Linked DNA regions of Aliamphritea hakodatensis. The protein of the gene in region 1 interacts with the protein of each later gene in a pairwise test. Links are inferred from orthologs where the notes say so. Each region holds a gene or a part of one and is shown on either strand. Other genes may lie near its edges.

Region 1 (6,380 bases):
AGGACGGACGGATTCGCAGCCAGGTGACCGAGGTCATCCCGGACCTGCTCTGATACGGCCAGCCATAGCGTTTAACCGCGGAGTTTGCTAGGCTTGGCCGCCTTAATGAACCCTCAATTGATCGAGTCTCATGTCTGAACTAAAACTAGAAACCACCGAACAAATCGCCAGCTACGGTATCGGCCGTCAAATGGGCGATCAACTGGCCAACAACAGCTTTGAAGGCGTTTCCCTGAACGCAGTTGTAACCGGTATCCAGGATGCCTTTGAAGGCGCGGAGCTGAAAGTCGCCGGCGAACAGATCCAGGCTGCATTCAACGAAATCCAGAAGCGCATGCAGGAAGAAGCGGAAGCGGCTGCTAAAAAAGCAGCGGCTGAAGGCGAAATCTTCCTGGAGAAAAACTCTCAGCGTGAAGAAATATTCGTCACCGATTCCGGCCTGCAGTACGAAGTAATCGAAGCCGGTAGCGAAGCAGGCGAAAAACCAACTGCTGAATCAACCGTACGCGTTCACTATCACGGCACGTTCACTGACGGCAAGGTATTCGACAGCTCTTATGAGCGTGGTCAGCCTGCTGAATTCCCTGTGGGCGGCGTAATCGCTGGCTGGACCGAAGCACTGCAGCTGATGACTCCAGGTAACAAATGGCGTCTGTACGTACCGTATCAACTGGCATACGGTGCACAAGGCTCGCCAGGCGGCATCCCTCCTTACGCCACCCTGATTTTTGACGTTGAGCTGCTGGCTGTTCTGTAACAGAACGGGTCTGTTAAGCACAATGACTAAGCCGATGCCCGCATCGGCTTTTTTACGGATATGTAAAAGAGGCTACACGCATGCAACTTCACGTGAATATTCAGGGCCAGGGTGAACCGCTGATCATTCTGCACGGATTATTCGGCACGCTGGATAACTGGGGCAGCCAGATCAAAGTACTGGCTGAGCAGTATGAGGTATATGCCGTAGATTTACGTAACCACGGCCGCTCCCCCCACAGCGATGAAATGAGTTATGCCGCCATGGCGGAGGATATTGCTGAGCTGATGGATAATCACGGCCTGCAAAGCGCCCATATACTGGGACACTCCATGGGCGGAAAAGCAGCCATGCAGTTAGCCCTGACGCAACCTGAACGTATCCGGCAACTGATCATTGTTGATATCGCACCGGTACAGTACAGCCATGACCATGACACTGTTATTCAGGGGCTGAAATCCGTCAGCCTGAACACGGTTACGTCACGGCGGGACGCTGAACAGCAACTGGCAGAACATGTCACGGAAACCGGCCTGCGGCAGTTCCTGCTGAAAAATCTGTACCGGACAGAAAACGGCTTTGCCTGGCGGGTGAATCTGGCAGTTATCGAAAGCCAGTATGACAATATCAGCGCCCCTCCTGAAGGCACCCCCTATCGCGGCAAGACACTGTTCATTAAAGGCGGGCAGTCGGAATACATTACCCTTGATCACAAAGATGCGCTGTTACAGTATTTCCCGGCTGCATCTTATAAAATCATTCAGAATGCCGGGCACTGGCCCCATGCGGAAAAGCCGGCGGCGTTCAGTAAACTGGTTATGAATTTTCTGCAGGAAGCAGACAACGGATAAAGAAAAAACCGCTTACACACTCTGGTCGATGATCAGCCCTTCGGGGAAAAACTTTTTAAACACCCCCGCCTCGACCAGGCGCTGATTCACTTCTGCGAACCGCTCCCCCACTTCGTCAAGACGCTGGTTATAATCTTCCAGACTTTGAGAAACGGCAGCACTGTGTTCTTCCCGATCGGTATTAAGCTCGTCCAGCGCATCCTGTCGGCGTACGGCATCCGCAGCCTGTGATTCACGCTGGGCATCCTGACGGGCAGCGTCCTGCTCATCTTCCTCACGCTCAGAAGCAGCCTGATTATCAGACAACTCTTCTTTTAACGCATCAGCCCGGCCGGCATCCGTCTCACCTGAAAGGCCATCAGCTGTAACAGACTCTTCCCCGGCTGATTCAGCACCGGACGCATCCTGAGTAGAAAGCTCAGCACGTGCCTGTTCGGCCAAAGCTGTTGCGCGGGCGGCGACTGCACGGTCGGCCCCGGACGGCTCAGAAACCGCCAGCGCTGCTCGTAAGACTATTTCTGCCTTCTCCAGAGTCGCCTGAGGGTCGTTAGGCACCGCGGACGTATCAATACTGACTTCACCGGAAACCGCATATAAACGCCCGTCCGGCCCTTTCCTGTATTCATAGCTCGGTGCACCCGCATGGGCACCGCCTGCAGAGGCATGCGCCTGCTCATGCTGGCGAACCTCCCGGTCACGGGTGGCTAACTGTTGTATCTGTTCATTTTCAAGCGCGGTCAGATCTGCTTTTACAGCAGTAGCAGTACGCTGATCAGAACCTGCCTGGTCGGAAGCTTTCTGATCAGACGTATTTCTTTCAGCACTATGAGTATCAGCACCGCTGACATCCGCTGATTTTGGGGTAGACGTAGTTGGCGAAGATTCTGCTGAATGCAGAGATACTGATGACCCGCTGACGGCCGGGTCCCGGACGGAACTGACGGCATCAGTCTGGCTGGTACCGGCAGCACCGCCAACACCTGATGACTGGATCTGAAGGCTATTTATATTGAGTTGCATACCTGCACCTCACTGGTCACAAGACTGAATCAGACGCGAATGTCGATCAGTGTACCGAGCACTTCATCTGCTGACTGTACAACTTTAGTGGACGCAGCAGTTGCGTTTTTCTCAACAGTCAGATCAACCAGTGCTTCATTAACATCCCGGCCTGTCGCCTCTTCCGGCGCCTGCGGTTTACCCGCACCGGCAATATCAGACGCAGCCTTCTGAACACCGTCGAGACCACGGTTTATCCCTAACACACCTGTCTGAAGAGCAGAGGTTACATTCATGGCAACACCCCTAAGTTAATTGGTCTTCAAAGCAACAGACACATCTGTCACCCTGTAAGTATCCGAACTGTACAGTAATTAATCAACCAATCAGAGCATCAATGTCCACAAATTGGGCAATGTTTTGTGGCGAGCAATCATCAGAATGTGGTACTTCCGCAATCAGCGGCGCTGACAGCATGGTTTTTAACGTTTGCAGATTTTCTTCGTAACAGCTCATGTCCGGATCCACCTGATTGGCAACCCATCCGGCCAGCGGCAAACCGTCTCTGACAATGCTTTCAACCGTCAGTAATGTATGGCTGATACAGCCAAGCTTCATCCCCACCACCAGCACAACCGGGGTATTGAGCATTTTCGGAATGTCGGCAATCGTCTGCCGGTTATTCAGGGGCACCCGCCAGCCGCCGGCACCTTCAATCACCGCCAGGTCTGCCGGCTGCAGCATGACGCCGCGGCATAAGGCAGCAATACGGTCTGCATCCAGTCTCCGCCCCACCTGCTCAGCAGCAATGTGCGGCGCAATTGGCGGCTCAAACGCAATCGGATTAATCTGCTCATAGTTCAGCTCAATGCTTGCAGTTGCCTGTAACAACAGCGCATCTGAGTTACGCAGCCCTTCAGGGGTATTTTCACACCCGGCAGCAATGGGCTTTACAGCAACTGTCGTCAGGCCTTTGCGGTTAGCAGCTTCAAGGATACCGGCAGCCACTACGGTCTTGCCGACATCAGTATCAGTGCCTGCAATAAAAATACTTTTCTTTGCCATAACGGATCGTCTTTATTGTAAATATTACTCAGGTTTACGTAATACAACGTAAGCCACTTCATAAGTAGCCGGCAGCAACCCATCATCACGCCGGTACGCTTCATACGCATCTCTGAAGGCAAGCAGATGCCTTTTTCCAGTCAGCCCTTCAGGCCGGCCCGCACTCATATTATGTGCACCAATGCGCTTCAGTTCATTGGTCAGGCCACGCAGTTCACGGTATAACAGCTGCACCGGGACGACATCAAAACTGACTTCCTCAAGGCCCCCAATGCTGCTCCGCAACTGAGATAAAGGGGTAAACTCACTGACATGCTGATAGCGATCTACCGTTGCCCAGGATGCCCGCAGCTCACAAAGGCTTTCCGGCCCCAGCGTACTGAAAACAAACTGCCCGCCCGGACGTAATACCCGGTATACCTCAGCAAACAACCGGGGCAGGTTCTCACACCACTGAATGGCCAGGCTTGAAAAAATCAGATCAACGCTATCTGCAGCCAGCGGCAATGCTTCGGCATCACCGCACACCCAACGGATATTCTCCCCCGCATGATGCTCCCGCGCATAGCTCAGCATACCCGGTGCCAGATCAATCCCCGTCAGGCACTCTGGCTGAAAGCTATCCATCAGCCGGGGAATGAAATAACCGGTGCCACATCCCAGATCAACAGCTTGCCTGACCTGCTGCCCGGTTCCTGCAGACACCGTCGCCAGCAGCTGTTCGCCCACCTGCTGCTGCAGCTTGGCATAATTATCATAGCTGCTGGCCGCACGGCTGAATGAAGTCGCAACTTCCTGCTTGGAAAACTGACTCATTTCAGATGCTCCCTTATCCGCCCGGCAAGCATCTGCGGATCTGACAGCATAGGTACATGGGACGAGCCTGCTAATACGGCCACAGCGGACCCCGGCAGCTGCTGCAGATACTCAGTAGCACTTATCGGCGCCAGCGTATCAAGCTCACACAAAAGATGCGTCACCGGGAGGTCAGACTGATCCGCGGCACTGAAGAGCGACCGGTAATCTGCTTCGAGAACTTCCAGCGCCGCGCTGACAGCCGGATAATCAGGGTCCGGAATACTGCTGATCAGTGACTTCAGTTGCTTGAGATCCTGCCGGGCGCTTGCTGATCCCTGCACCTGAAGCATGGCGAAACGCTGCAGGGTTTTCTGTGGCTGTGTTTTAAAGGCTTCACTGAACTGAGCGAACGTTTCGGCATCCATCCCCGCCGCCCAGTCTTCCCGTGCAACAAAACAAGGGCTTGTGCAGAGTGTCATTAATGACGTGATATTTTCCCTGTAGGTCAACGCATAAGTCATCGCCACAATGCCACCCAGCGACCAACCCAACCAGGCTGCTTGTGGAATGCCGGCTTGCAGCAACGCGTTGTGAATCTCCGTCACCATGCCATTCAGCGTACTGCTTTCAGCGGCGGCCTGACTTCGCCCGTGGCCTGGTAAATCAACCAGCACCAGTGAAAAATCATCTTCCAGTAACCCACTCAGAGGCCGCCAGATTTCACTGTGCATCCCCCAACCATGCAGCAGCACCAGGGTCGGCGCCTGATGCAACGGCTGGCCTGCATAACTCAGATGCAGCTTCATATCTTCACCTCACTGAGCGCGACCAGCAAACGGTCAACGTCCGCTTCAGTATGGCTGGCACTGAGGGTTACACGTAACCTGGCTTCATTCTTCGGCACGGTCGGCGGGCGGATTGCCGTAATAAAGATACCCTTTGCTTCCAGCGCTGCACTCATCTGCATAGCCGTCTCACTGCTACCGACCATCACCGGCTGAATAGGTGTCTGTGAATCCATTAAAGCTAAACCCAGTGACTCACAGCCGGTCCGGAACTGTGCGATCAACGCCCGAAGTTTTTCCCGCCGCCATTCTTCTTCCCGCACCAGTTGCAAGCTCCGCAGGGTTGCAGCAGCAACGGCCGGCGGCATACTGGTGGTATAGATATAACTGCGGGCATGCTGAATTAAGGTTTCGATCAGCACGTCTGAACCGGCGATAAATGCTCCGGCAGTCCCGAATGCTTTGCCCAGCGTTCCCATCAGAATCTGCACATCATCCTGCCCAAGCCCGAAGTGATCAACGCTGCCCCGCCCTTCTTTACCGATACATCCCAGGCCATGAGCATCATCAACCATCATCCAGGCATCCGCTGCGCAGCTGACATCTGCCAGCTCAGATAATGGTGCAATGTCGCCGTCCATACTGAACACACCGTCCGTGATCACTAACTTACGGCGGGTTTCACTGCGCTGCAGACGGGTCTGCAGGTTTGTCGCATCGTTATGTAAATAACGCTGAAAACGGGCACCGCTTAACAGGCCTGCATCCAACAGGGAAGCATGGTTTACCCGGTCTTCAAACACGCCGTCCTGCTTATCAAGCAACGCAGTTACCGCGCCCAGATTTGCCATATATCCGGTTGAAAATAACAGCGCTCTGTCGCGGCCGGTAAATTCTGCCAGTGCCAGCTCAAGTTCATGGTGGGCCTGACTGTGGCCACTGACCAGGTGCGAGGCACCGCCCCCCACGCCGTAAAGATTGGCAGCGTTCTGAAAAGCAGCTATCACATCAGGATGGTTAGCCAGCCCCAGATAATCATTTGAACAGAACGCCAGATAGTCCTTCCCATCCACTTTGATGTTCGGCGACTGAGGCGTTTGCAGGGTTCTGCGGGTACGGTAAAGT
Region 2 (6,338 bases), 1.4 Mb from region 1 along the record:
GTAGATATTAACGCTTTTTTTTATCTTGCAAAGGGTTATTTCCTTTGACAGCAGGGATTTTGATCCCTATCATGGCGCGCTTATGTCGAACGTCCCAATACCAAAGAAAATAGACCCGCGTAAGCTTGCTGAGCGGGGAGTACGAATTGAAGGTTCAACTGAACTGAAGTTCATGCCGAATCTGACATCAATGTTAGTTGATGATCAGAATTCTGTATGGATCGATTTACAGTTTGATCGTGATGAACTGAAGATACGTACGGTTCAGGGCAGTGCAGGTGGCAAGTTAGCAATGACCTGTCAGCGTTGTCTGGAACCGGTTGAAATTGATGTCGAAGCGAAGTTCAATCTGGCCATTGCGCCGACTGAGGAGCATGCCAAGAATCTGCCTAAGTACTATGATCCGCTGATCGTAGAAGGCGATGAACTTGAATTGCTGACAATGGTTGAAGAAGAGCTGATTTTGACGCTGCCAATTGTGCCATACCATGATGACTGCAGCATCCAGACTTCCTTCGGTGAAGAAGTAACGGATATTTCGACAGACACAGATTCAGATAAAACTAACCCTTTCAGTGTTTTAGCCACACTGAAAGGCGGTAAGCTTGATTAAGCTTTGATAATAGGAGCTACAACCCATGGCAGTACAAAAGAGCAAAGTAACTCGTTCACGTCGCGGTCAGCGCCGTTCTCACGACGCTCTGAGCAACCCAACTCTATCTGTAGAAGCAACTACCGGTGAAACTCACCGTCGTCACCACGTAAGTGCTGACGGTTTCTACCGCGGTAAGCAGGTTGTTGCGCAGCAAGACGACGAGTAAGTCGGCCTGACTATATGCGAATCGCGATTGACGCGATGGGCGGGGACTTCGGTCCCCGCGTTGTTATACCCGCCTGTATTGATGCACTGACGCGTCATCCTCATTTATCTCTGACCTTAGTGGGCCAGCAGGATAAAATCTCTGCTTTTATTTCTTCCGGTGAGCGACAGCAGTTTGCTGAGCGCCTGACGGTTCTGCATGCCGAAAAAATAATCGGTAATACGGATAAACCTTCCCGTGCGTTGCGGCAGCGTAAGCAAACCTCGATGCATGAAGCGCTGTGCCTGGTGGCTGATGGTCGCGCACAGGCTTGTGTCAGTGCGGGAAATACCGGTGCGCTGATGGCACTGAGTCGCTTTGTCCTGAAGATGCTTCCCGGTATTGACCGACCGGCAATTATTACTGCGATTCCGTCCCGTAAAGGTGATAGCTATATGCTTGATCTGGGAGCAAATGTAGATTGCAGCGCCGAACATCTGCTGCAGTTTGCCATTATGGGGTCGGTAATGACCCGGGCGGTTGCCGGTATAGCTGAGCCTAAAGTCGGCTTGCTGAATGTCGGCGAAGAAGAAATTAAAGGGAATGAACAGGTAAAGCTGGCATCCCGGCTGATCAGGGAGCATGGCGGGATTAATTATGCCGGCTTTATTGAGGGCGACGATATCTGTGCCGGAAAGGTTGATGTGGTGGTTTGTGACGGTTTTGTTGGCAATATCGCGCTGAAAAGCAGTGAAGGGGTTGCGAGGCTGATTGGTCGCCAGCTTCGGGATGGTTTCAGTGGCAGTGTGTTTCGGCGCTTGCTGGGATGGCTGGTAAAGCCGGTATTGCAGGATATTGCCAGCTATATCGATCCGGGGAGGCGTAACGGTGCCAGTTTGCTGGGGCTGCAGGGTATTGTGGTAAAAAGTCATGGCGGTGCTGACAGGCAATGTTTTGGCTATGCGATTGATCAGGCGGTTGCTGAAGTCAGCATGGATGTGCCTAATTGCATTAACCTTCAGCTGGAAAAAATTCATAGCGATTAAATACTGTCTGAAAAGATCTTACTGAGCCGTTAAGGCGTTTTATTTTCAGGCGAATACTGTAAACTACGCTGTCAATTGAGCCTGTAGTTATGCTGTTTTGTTGATACAGGTTTCGGGCATTCATCTGCGAATTGAGGTAATAATGCAGCAGTCTCTTGCGTTTGCTTTTCCGGGACAGGGTTCCCAACATCTATCTATGCTGGCTGAGCTGGCAGAATCTCATCCTGTAATTCAAGCAACCTTTGCTGAAGCATCCGACGTGCTGGGTTACGACCTGTGGGCGCTGACTCAGGATGGTCCTGAGGCGGATCTGAATCAGACGGACCGTACCCAGCCAGCGCTGCTGACTGCCGGTGTTGCTTTATGGCGTCTGTGGCAGGAACAGGGTGGTGCTACGCCGGCGGTTATGGCAGGTCACAGCCTGGGTGAGTACACCGCGCTGGTCTGTGCCGGTGCGATTGACTTTAAAGATGCTGTGAATCTGGTGAAGCTGCGCGGTGAGTTTATGCAGCAGGCTGTGCCGGCAGGTACAGGTGCAATGGCTGCAGTGCTGGGTCTGGCGGATGATGCAATCGAAGCGGCCTGTGCAGCATCAGCCGGTGATGAGGTTGTGTCAGCGGTTAATTATAACTGCCCTGGACAGGTCGTGATTGCCGGTAACAAAGATGCCGTGGAACGGGCAAGTGCTGCCTGTAAAGAAGCCGGTGCCAAGCGCGTTGTGCCGTTACCTGTCAGTGTGCCGTCTCACTGTGCGCTGATGCGACCGGCAGCTGAGCAGATGCAGCAGGCGCTGGCGAATATTGATATTCGCATGCCTGATATCAAGGTTGTGCAGAACTTTACCGCACAGCCTCCGGCAGATGTTGATGCGCTGGTCCAGAATCTGCTGGCGCAACTGTACAGCCCTGTACTGTGGACGAACAGTGTTCAGGGTATGGTCGCTGAAGGAATTGAAACCATTGTTGAGTGTGGTCCGGGTAAGGTGTTATCCGGCCTCAATAAGAAGGTACACCGTCCGTTGAATGTGGCTGCAATTAATGAGCCGGCCGGACTTGAAAAAGCATTAAGTTAAACACGGTCGTCAGAATCGTGATGATAGGAAGAAAAGTATGAGCATTGAAGGTAAGGTAGCTCTGGTTACCGGTGCCACACGGGGAATTGGTAAGGCGATTGCGCTGGAACTGGGTCGCCAGGGTGCTGTGGTAATCGGTACTGCAACCAGTGACAACGGTGCAGCATCTATTGCTGAATACCTGCAGCAGGCGGGTGTCAGCGGTACCGGTCTTAAGCTGGACGTGGGATCCAGTGAGTCAGTTGAAGCGGTGGTGAAAACTGTGCAGGATGAGTACGGTGCGGTTGCTATCATCGTGAATAATGCCGGTATCACCCGGGATAACATTATGATGCGGATGAAAGAAGATGAGTGGGATTCAGTGATGAATACCAACCTGAAATCCGTTTACCGTCTGATGAAAGGCTGTCTGCGCGGTATGACCAAGGCCCGCTGGGGCCGCGTTATCAACGTCAGTTCGGTTGTGGCGTCAATGGGTAATGCCGGTCAGGCGAACTATGCGGCTGCCAAATCCGGTATGGAAGGTTTCAGCCGGGCGCTGGCCCGTGAAGTTGCTTCCCGTAACATCACTGTGAACTGTGTTGCACCGGGTTTTATCGATACCGATATGACCAGTGGTTTGGCGCAGGAGCACAAAGATACACTGCAGTCACAGATTCCTTTAGGGCGTCTGGGGCAGCCTGAAGAAATTGCATCTGTTGTTGGTTTTTTAGCCAGCGACGCCGGCGGCTATGTGACGGGTGAGACGATCCACGTCAATGGCGGCATGTATATGTCTTAAAGTTCTCTCACGGGAATTGTTTTTTTTGTCAAATTGTTGATAATGGGCCGCAGCTCACTGGATAAAATTGCCGTTAGGCTTGATCCAAGGCGGCGGATTCTAATAAAATCCCTGTTCGCATCTACGGATGTGACTGTCGATAAAAAATAGGAAGAGTTATGAGCAACATCGAAGAGCGCGTTAAAAAAATCATCGCTGAACAGCTTGGTGTAAAAGAAGACGAAGTTACCACTGAAGCTTCTTTCGTAGAAGATCTGGGTGCAGATTCTCTGGACACCGTTGAACTGGTGATGGCTTTGGAAGAGGAATTTGAAACTGAAATTCCTGACGAAGAAGCTGAAAAGATCACTACCGTTAAGCTGGCAATCGATTACATTAACGCAAATCAGTAATCGACATACCCAGAATACCGAGAAGCCGCAACTATAGCGATATAGTGCGGCTTTTCTTTTTGTCACCAAACCCCAGGAGGATCTGAATGTCTCGTAGAAGAGTTGTCGTCACCGGCATGGGCATGCTTAGCCCGGTAGGTAACACTGTCCAGGAGACATGGGCGAATATACTCAATGGCGTCAGTGGTGCTGCTGAAATTACTCATTTCGATGCATCTGCCTTTGGTACACGTTTTTCAGCGTCTGTTAAAGACTTCAGTCTCGACGGTTATCTGAACCCTAAAGACGCCCGTAAAATGGATTTATTTATCCAGTACGGCATGGTGGCAAGCATTCAGGCGATTCAGGACGCAGGTCTTGAAGTCACTGAGGAGAACGCATCGCGTATCGGCGTCGCGATTGGTTCCGGAATCGGCGGTTTGCCGATGATTGAAAATACCCATGATATTCTTAATAAGAGTGGTCCGCGCCGGATTTCACCATTCTTTGTGCCAGGCAGCATCATTAACATGATTGCCGGCAACCTGGCGATTAAGTACGGCTTTAAAGGCCCGAATATTGCCATTACCACTGCATGTACAACCGGTACGCACAATATTGGTCAGGCAGCGCGTATGATTCAGTACGGTGATGCTGACGTGATGATCGCCGGCGGTGCGGAGATGGCAACTACGCCTTTAGGTCTGGGCGGCTTCTCTGCAGCCCGTGCACTGTCTACCCGTAATGATGATCCGCAGGCAGCCTCCCGTCCGTGGGACCGTGACCGTGACGGCTTCGTGCTGGGTGACGGTGCCGGTGTCATGGTGCTTGAAGAGTATGAAGCGGCAAAAGCCCGCGGTGCGGAAATTTATGCTGAAGTCGTCGGCTTTGGCATGAGTGATGATGCACACCATATGACTTCACCACCGGAAGACGGTAGCGGTGCCGCGCTGTCTATGGCGAATGCCATGCGCGATGCCGGTCTTAATGGCGATCAGATTCACTACATTAACGCCCACGGTACTTCGACACCGGCCGGTGATATTGCTGAATCCAATGCAGCCAAGCTGGTACTGGGTGAAGCGGCTGCGGCGAATGTCCGTATGAGTTCCACCAAGTCGATGACCGGTCACTTGCTGGGTGCAGCAGGTGCTGTTGAAGCGATCTTCAGCGTGCTGGCCATCCGTGATCAGGTTGCACCGCCAACCATCAACCTGGATAACCCGTCTGAGGGCTGTGACCTGAACTATGTGGCGCATACCGCGCAGCAGGCAACAATCGAAGCGGCTATATCCAACTCCTTCGGATTTGGCGGTACCAACGGTACCCTGATTTTCCGAAAAGTCTGAGCGGTATAAAATAAAGGCGTGCCGGGCACGCCTTTATTATTTCTACAGGGCAGTATATGCGCTGTATCGTTACAGAGAGAATTCCCATGCTTAGTTGTATCGTCAATGGCCAGCCGGTCAGTGAGCTCAGTGTGCAGGACCGTGGACTGGCCTATGGTCAGGGACTGTTTGAAACTCTGACGCTTAAAGAAGGTAATCCGCAGGACTGGAAGCTGCATATGCAGCGTCTGGAACTTGGGGCGAATCGATTAGGAATTCCCTTCGATAACAATCTGTTAGATGCATTTTCTGATGATTTAGTTAAGCTTCTGGCAGCGAAGGCTCTGCCTGAGCGCGCCGTTCTCAAGATAATTCTCACCCGTGGTGCCGGGGGGCGTGGATATGCGGTCACTGAGCCGCTGGCGCCGAACCGTATTCTGCAACTCAATCCTTTTCCGGCCTGGCCGGCTGATCCGCAGCAGAACGGTATCCGTGTCATCCTCTGCGAAACCCGTCTGGGGCTGAATCCTCAACTGGCAGGTATTAAGCATCTCAACCGGCTTGAGCAGGTGCTGGCCCGCAGTGAATGGCAGCAGTCTGACATTGCGGAAGGGCTGGTCTGTGACACGGAAGGTTATCTCGTAGAAGGGACAATGAGTAACCTGTTCTGGCTACGTAACGGTGAGTTGTTCACGCCTGATCTGACTTACTGCGGAATTGACGGCATTATCCGTCAGCGACTGATTGAGCGGGTACGGGAATTAAAGATTAAGGTCAGTGTGGGCCGTTATCAGCCGGCCGATCTGCTGGATGCAGATGAGGTCTTTATGACCAACAGCGTTATTGGCCTCTGGCCAGTCACTGAATGTATATCAGCGGGTTTGCAGCAGCGCTGGCAGATCGGTACCCTAAGCCGTCAGCTGAGCCGGTGGCTGGCGGA

The links.
Region 2: the proteins of PCI15_RS05730 (region 1) and acpP interact in binary tests that used the Escherichia coli proteins (3 or more experiments, as listed by UniProt). The link is inferred for Aliamphritea hakodatensis from one-to-one orthologs.

Annotation. Positions count from the first base shown.
Region 1 is NZ_AP025281.1:1,254,045-1,260,424, reverse strand. Bases 3,381-6,380 are described here. They hold PCI15_RS05730 (alpha/beta fold hydrolase), read right to left. Parts: upstream 5,277-6,380; coding sequence 4,485-5,276; downstream 3,381-4,484. Other genes in these bases: bioF (8-amino-7-oxononanoate synthase), read right to left, coding at 5,273-6,380; bioC (malonyl-ACP O-methyltransferase BioC), read right to left, coding at 3,697-4,488; bioD (dethiobiotin synthase), read right to left, coding at 3,381-3,672. Also shown: xseA (exodeoxyribonuclease VII large subunit), read left to right, coding at 1-53; BamJ family beta-barrel-assembly machinery protein, read left to right, coding at 131-757; PCI15_RS05755 (alpha/beta fold hydrolase), read left to right, coding at 838-1,608; PCI15_RS05750 (putative metalloprotease CJM1_0395 family protein), read right to left, coding at 1,621-2,628; PCI15_RS05745 (hypothetical protein), read right to left, coding at 2,658-2,903; more of bioD, read right to left, coding at 2,986-3,380. UniProt on the Escherichia coli protein: The physiological role of BioH is to remove the methyl group introduced by BioC when the pimeloyl moiety is complete. It allows to synthesize pimeloyl-ACP via the fatty acid synthetic pathway through the hydrolysis of the ester bonds of pimeloyl-ACP esters.
Region 2 is NZ_AP025281.1:2,700,479-2,706,816, reverse strand. Bases 2,517-5,474 are described here. They hold acpP (acyl carrier protein), read left to right. Parts: upstream 2,517-3,857; coding sequence 3,858-4,091; downstream 4,092-5,474. Other genes in these bases: fabF (beta-ketoacyl-ACP synthase II), read left to right, coding at 4,178-5,419; fabG (3-oxoacyl-ACP reductase FabG), read left to right, coding at 2,956-3,699; fabD (ACP S-malonyltransferase), read left to right, coding at 2,517-2,918. Also shown: PCI15_RS12500 (YceD family protein), read left to right, coding at 83-613; rpmF (50S ribosomal protein L32), read left to right, coding at 639-821; phosphate acyltransferase PlsX, read left to right, coding at 836-1,846; more of fabD, read left to right, coding at 1,989-2,516; pabC (aminodeoxychorismate lyase), read left to right, coding at 5,506-6,338. UniProt on the Escherichia coli protein: Carrier of the growing fatty acid chain in fatty acid biosynthesis.